Pleomorphomonas sp. PLEO: one gene and its partner. The protein of the gene in region 1 interacts with the protein of each later gene in a pairwise test. Links are inferred from orthologs where the notes say so. Each region holds a gene or a part of one and is shown in the gene's direction. Other genes may lie near its edges.

What was found.
Region 2: the proteins of rho (region 1) and nusG interact in binary tests that used the Escherichia coli proteins (3 or more experiments, as listed by UniProt). The link is inferred for Pleomorphomonas sp. PLEO from one-to-one orthologs.

Annotation. Positions count from the first base shown.
Region 1 is NZ_CP166625.1:605,867-608,996, forward strand. What follows is about bases 303-3,115. They hold rho (transcription termination factor Rho), read left to right. Parts: upstream 303-982; coding sequence 983-2,248; downstream 2,249-3,115. Other genes in these bases: hemJ (protoporphyrinogen oxidase HemJ), read left to right, coding at 303-730; mnmE (tRNA uridine-5-carboxymethylaminomethyl(34) synthesis GTPase MnmE), read left to right, coding at 2,491-3,115. Outside these bases: hemE (uroporphyrinogen decarboxylase), read left to right, coding at 1-296; more of hemJ, read left to right, coding at 296-302; more of mnmE, read left to right, coding at 3,116-3,130. UniProt on the Escherichia coli protein: Facilitates transcription termination by a mechanism that involves Rho binding to the nascent RNA, activation of Rho's RNA-dependent ATPase activity, and release of the mRNA from the DNA template.
Region 2 is NZ_CP166625.1:4,104,938-4,108,022, reverse strand. Bases 179-2,946 are described here. They hold nusG (transcription termination/antitermination protein NusG), read left to right. Parts: upstream 179-1,181; coding sequence 1,182-1,712; downstream 1,713-2,946. Other genes in these bases: rplA (50S ribosomal protein L1), read left to right, coding at 2,315-2,946; rplK (50S ribosomal protein L11), read left to right, coding at 1,881-2,309; secE (preprotein translocase subunit SecE), read left to right, coding at 957-1,154; tuf (elongation factor Tu), read left to right, coding at 179-571. In the rest of the region: more of tuf, read left to right, coding at 1-178; more of rplA, read left to right, coding at 2,947-3,022. UniProt on the Escherichia coli protein: Part of the processive rRNA transcription and antitermination complex (rrnTAC). The complex forms an RNA-chaperone ring around the RNA exit tunnel of RNA polymerase (RNAP).

The DNA of each region.
Region 1 (3,130 bases):
GCCATCTTCCGATTTATGTGCGGGAGACCGGGGTCGATGCCGTTGGCGTCGATTGGCAGGCTTCGCTTGATTTTGTTCGTGACGATGTGCAGCCGCTCGTCGCCGTTCAAGGCAACCTCGACCCGCTGCATCTCGTCACGGGTGGGGATATGCTGGATGCCGCTGTTGATCGAATCCTTGCCCGGTTGGGTGAGGGTAGGCTGATCTTCAACCTCGGCCATGGCATCACGCCGGACGGCTCGATCGACAATGTCGCGCGCATGCTGGCACGAGTGCGTGGTGTTGGGGGACGATAATGGGTCTCGGCTATGACTGGATCAAGATCGGCCACCTGTTTTCGGTGATCGCCTGGATGGCCGGTATCTTCTATTTGCCGCGTCTTTTTGTGTATCACGCCGATGCTGAGACCGGCTCAGTTCAGTCCGAAACCTTCAAGGTGATGGAACGCCGATTGCTGAAGGGCATCATGCGGCCGGCGATGTATGCCACTTGGGTTTTTGGTCTTTGGCTTGGAGTAAAGGGAGCATGGTTTTCCACGGCGTCCTGGCTGTGGTTGAAACTCCTCTTCGTGCTCGGCCTGACCGTCTATCATTATCAGCTCGATGCTTGGCGCAAGGCCTTCGAACGGGATGCGAATCAGCATGCCGCGCGCTTCTTCCGCATGATGAACGAGCTGCCGACGCTGATCCTCTTCGCCATTCTTGTGCTGGTCGTACTGAAGCCGTTCTAAAAGCCAGTACGAGACCTCGTAGTCCCTGAGTCTTGCCGCGCCGGACGGAACAGGGTATAGCGAAATCGTCCCTCACTTCGCGGACAGGCGTATCCAGGCCGAGAAGGTCTGGAGAGTTTCCCCCCGCGGCGGTTCCCCACCGTTGCTGCCAGCCCGCGTCCTTCGGAAAAGATCGTCGATGCGTATCCCCAAGCAGGGGAATTTTTTGTTTTCGACTTCGATTCCTTTTTCCAGCCAAGAGATGCCTTGTCCATGTCGGAGATGAAACTCCAGGATCTCAAGAAGAAGACCCCCACCGAACTTCTGGCCGTTGCGGAAGAGGTCGAGGTGGAAAATGCCTCGACCATGCGCAAGCAGGAATTGCTGTTTGCCATTTTGAAGCAGCTCGCCGAGCAAGAAGTCGATATCATCGGCGAGGGCGTTGTCGAAGTGCTCCAGGACGGCTTTGGCTTCCTGCGTTCGCCTGACGCCAACTATCTGCCGGGTCCTGACGACATCTACATTTCGCCGGCGCAAATTCGCCGCTTCTCGCTCAGGACCGGTGATACCGTCGAAGGGCAGATTCGTAGCCCCAAGGAGGGCGAGCGCTATTTCGCGCTGCTCAAGGTCAACACCGTCAATTTCGAAGACCCCGAGAAGGCGCGCCACAAGGTGCACTTCGACAACCTGACGCCGCTCTATCCGGATGAGCGCTTCCGCATGGAAGTCGAAGGCGTCCCGTCGAAGGATTTCTCGGCCCGTGTCATCGATATCGTGGCACCGCTCGGCAAGGGCCAGCGCGCGCTGATCGTCGCGCCGCCGCGTACCGGCAAGACCGTTCTGTTGCAGAACATCGCCCACTCGATCACCACCAACCACCCGGAATGCTACCTGATCGTTCTTCTGATTGACGAGCGCCCGGAAGAAGTGACCGACATGCAGCGTTCGGTACGGGGCGAGGTGGTTTCCTCGACTTTTGACGAACCGGCGACACGCCACGTTCAAGTAGCGGAAATGGTCATCGAAAAGGCCAAGCGTCTGGTCGAGCATGGCCGCGACGTGGTCATTTTACTTGATTCGATCACCCGCCTCGGTCGCGCTTACAACACGGTGGTGCCGTCTTCCGGCAAGGTGCTGACAGGTGGTGTCGATGCCAACGCGCTGCAGCGGCCGAAGCGCTTCTTCGGCGCGGCTCGAAATATCGAACAGGGCGGGTCCTTGACCATCATTGCCACCGCGTTGATCGATACGGGCAGCCGTATGGACGAGGTTATCTTCGAAGAGTTCAAGGGCACTGGTAACTCGGAAATCATCCTGGATCGCAAGATCTCGGACAAACGCGTGTTCCCGGCCATCGATATCCAGCGTTCCGGTACCCGCAAGGAAGACCTGCTGGTGGTCCCCGACAAGCTCAAGAAGACCTTTGTTCTCCGTCGTATTCTCAATCCGATGGGGACAACGGACGCGACCGAGTTCCTGCTGGACAAGCTCCGGCAGACGCGGACCAACGGCGACTTCTTCGATTCCATGAACACTTGACATCCGGCTCGTGTGTTTCACGTGAATCATCGGCGGATATCGATTCGTCGCCGTTCCAGTTCCTGCGCGACATACAAAGGGCCCATCGGGCCCTTTGCCATTTGTGCGGCTCGGCCATTCTCATATTGGCCAAGGGAACTCGCCCGGCTCGGCATCTTGAACGAATGATCAAACCAAAGGATTGAGTCGTGTCCGATACGATCTTCGCCTTGTCGTCCGGGGCTCTGCCAAGTGGCGTCGCGATGGTCCGAGTCTCCGGACCTGACGTCCGATTCGTACTCGAAACAACCGTTGGCCAGTTGCCAGCACCTCGCCACGCGACCTTGAAAACCTTCCGTGGCGTCGGGGGTGAGGTCATCGATCGTGGGGTGGTGTTGTTCTTTCCGGCTCCAGGCAGTTTTACCGGTGAGGACATTGCCGAGTTCCATTTGCATGGTGGCAGGGCGGTCGTTGCGGCTTTTGTCGCCTTTCTTGGAAGTCTTCCGGGAACGAGGCTCGCCGAGGCTGGTGAGTTTACCCGTCGTGCCTTCGACAATGGTCGGCTCGATCTCACGGAAGCGGAAGGCCTCGCGGACCTCATCGTTGCCGATACAGAAGCCCAACGGCGTCAAGCCGTGCGTCTCGCTGGTGGCGCCTTCCGGACAAGGGCCGAGGACTGGCGGCGGCGCCTGATCGATTTGCGGGCCTACGTCGAGGCGGACCTCGATTTTTCCGACGAGGAGGATGTGCCGGAAGATATTTCCAGCGCCGTCGGCACTGGGATTGGTGCCTTGCGGGCGGAGATGGAGCGTGAACTATCGGCTGGCCAACGTGGCGAGCGTATCCGCGATGGCTTTGAAGTGGTGGTGCTTGGTCCACCCAATGCCGGCAAGTCCAGTCTGG
Region 2 (3,085 bases), 3.5 Mb from region 1 along the record:
TCCGATCGACCAGCCGTTCCTGATGCCGATCGAAGACGTGTTCTCGATCTCCGGTCGTGGCACCGTGGTGACCGGCCGTGTCGAGCGCGGCATCGTCAAGGTTGGCGAGGAAGTCGAGATCGTCGGCATCCGTCCGACCACCAAGACGACGGTGACCGGCGTTGAAATGTTCCGCAAGCTGCTCGATCAGGGCCAGGCTGGCGACAACATCGGCGCTTTGCTGCGCGGCACCAAGCGTGAAGACGTCGAGCGCGGTCAGATCCTGTGCAAGCCGGCTTCTGTGAACCCGCACACCAAGTTCAAGGCGGAAGCCTACATCCTGACCAAGGAAGAGGGTGGCCGTCACACGCCGTTCTTCACCAACTATCGCCCGCAGTTCTACTTCCGCACGACCGACGTGACGGGTGTGGTGACGCTGGACGAAGGTGTCGAGATGGTGATGCCGGGCGACAACGTGACGATGAACGTCCAGCTGATCGTTCCGATCGCCATGGAAGAGAAGCTCCGCTTCGCCATTCGTGAAGGCGGTCGTACCGTCGGCGCAGGCGTCGTCGCTTCCATCGTCGAGTAATAATCAAGTTCCGGCGGCGACAGCCGCCGGAATATCCCGGATTTGCAGGTTGATTCACAGCCAAGCCATTCGAGAGAAAAAGAAATTGCCGTGCGGGGCTTGCTCCGCCGGCAAGAATCGGTAAGAAGGGCGCACCGCGCTTTTGGTGCTTGATCCCGAAGCCGGTTCGGCTATAAGCGAACGGATTGGCATCCGCGAGCGGAAGTCTAGGGGTATAGCTCAGTTGGTAGAGCGGCGGTCTCCAAAACCGCAGGTCGTAGGTTCGAGCCCTACTGCCCCTGCCATTTCCCTCTTGCACGGACCTGCCGAACGCTATAGATAACGGTTCCTATCTCGTGGCGCGCGGAACAGCCGTTCCGCGCGCCCGACCGTCATGAGTGGATGTATGGCCAAGACTAGCCCCCTTGAGTTTCTGCAGCAGGTTCGGACCGAGGCCGGCAAGGTCACTTGGCCGACCCGTCGCGAAACTGCGATCACGACAACCATGGTCTTCATCATGGCCATCCTCGCGGCGATCTTCTTCCTGGTTGCCGATATGATCATGAACTGGGGTGTCGGGTTGCTGCTCGGCCTCAGCGGCTGATAAACAACCGCCGAGCGGAGCTACGACATGTCAAAACGCTGGTACATCGTGCACGCCTACTCGAATTTCGAGAAGAAGGTGGCCGACTCCATCAAGGAGCAGGCGCAACAGCGCGGTCTCGCGCACCTCTTCGAGCAGGTTCTTGTGCCGACTGAGAGCATCACCGAGGTGCGTCGCGGTCGCAAGGTGTCGGCCGAACGCAAGTTCTTTCCAGGCTACGTCCTGGTGCGCATGGATATGACCGATGAGGCCTACCACCTTATCAAGAATACGCCGAAGGTGACGGGCTTCCTGGGATCCGACAACAAGCCGGTTCCCATTCCCGACCGTGAGGCCGAGCGCATCATAAATCAGGTCGAAGTTGGCGTCGAACGGCCCAAGCCGTCCGTCAGTTTCGAGATCGGCGAGCAGGTCAAAGTGTCCGATGGCCCGTTCGCTTCCTTCTCCGGCCTCGTGGAAGAGGTCGACGAAGAGCGTAGCCGTCTCAAGGTAGCGGTTTCGATCTTTGGTCGCGCCACGCCGGTCGAGCTGGAATACGGTCAGGTCGAAAAGGTCTGACGCAAGTTTGCGGTGCCGGTTACCCGGTGCCGCGTCCGTCATCCGGCGTGCCGGATGGCACCCACCCCGTGGGAGAGGGGCCCCGGCCATCGCCGCCGGGACAAGGTCCTCCGACCACGAACCTGAAGGCGAACCGGTGTTGCCGGATGCGCTGACGAGGAGAAGAAAATGGCGAAGAAAATCACCGGCTACCTGAAGCTTCAGGTGGCGGCCGGTTCGGCGACCCCGTCGCCCCCGATCGGCCCCGCGCTCGGTCAGCGCGGCCTGAATATCATGGAATTCTGCAAGGCGTTCAACGCGCAGACGCAGGGTATGGAAAAGGGTATGCCGATCCCGGTGCTCTTTACCATCTATGCCGACCGCTCGTTCACCTTCAAGCTTCGCACGCCGCCGATCTCCTACTTCCTGAAGAAGGCGTCTGGTGTCGACAAGGGCTCGAAGACGCCTGGTACCGGCTCTGCTGGCTCCGTCACCAAGGCTCAGGTGCGTGAAATCGCCGAGAAGAAGCTCGTCGACATGAACGCCACCTCCATCGACGCCGCCATGCTCATGGTTGAGGGCTCTGCCCGCTCCATGGGCTTCAAGATTGCGGAGTGACCGATATGGCCAAGCTTCCCAAGCGCGTCGCCGCTAGCCGTGAAGGCATCGATCGCAAGAAGTTCTACCCGCTGACCGAGGCCCTCGGCCTGATCAAGGAACGCGCCACGGCGAAGTTCGACGAAACCGTCGAAGTCGCCATCAATCTTGGCGTCGATCCTCGCCATGCCGACCAGATGGTCCGTGGCGTTGTTCAGCTGCCGCATGGCACCGGCAAGACCGTTCGCGTCGCCGTGTTCGCCCGTGGCCTCAAGGCCGACGAAGCGACCGCCGCTGGCGCCGACATCGTCGGTGCCGAGGATCTGGTCGAGTCCATCCAGAAGGGCGAGATCAACTTCGATCGCTGCATCGCCACTCCGGATATGATGCCGCTGGTCGGCCGTCTCGGTAAGGTGCTTGGCCCGCGCGGCCTGATGCCGAACCCGAAGGTTGGCACCGTGACGCAGGATGTCGCCGCCGCCGTCAAGGCGACCAAGGGCGGCGCGGTCGAGTTCCGTGTTGAGAAGGCGGGTATCGTCCATGCCGGCGTCGGCAAGGCGTCGTTCACCGCCGATGCGCTGCTCGACAACATTCGCGCCATCATCGATGCCGTCCAGAAGGCTCGGCCGGCGGGTGCCAAGGGCACCTACCTGCAGCGCCTGTCGGTCTCCTCGACCATGGGCCCCGGCGTGAAGGTCGAAATCGGTTCTCTGAGCGCCGCGTCGGCGTCCTGATGAGAATTTCCGGTCCATATTGGACCGGCTGCCCTGAAAAGGGCCAACAAGCTTCTCGCCGGC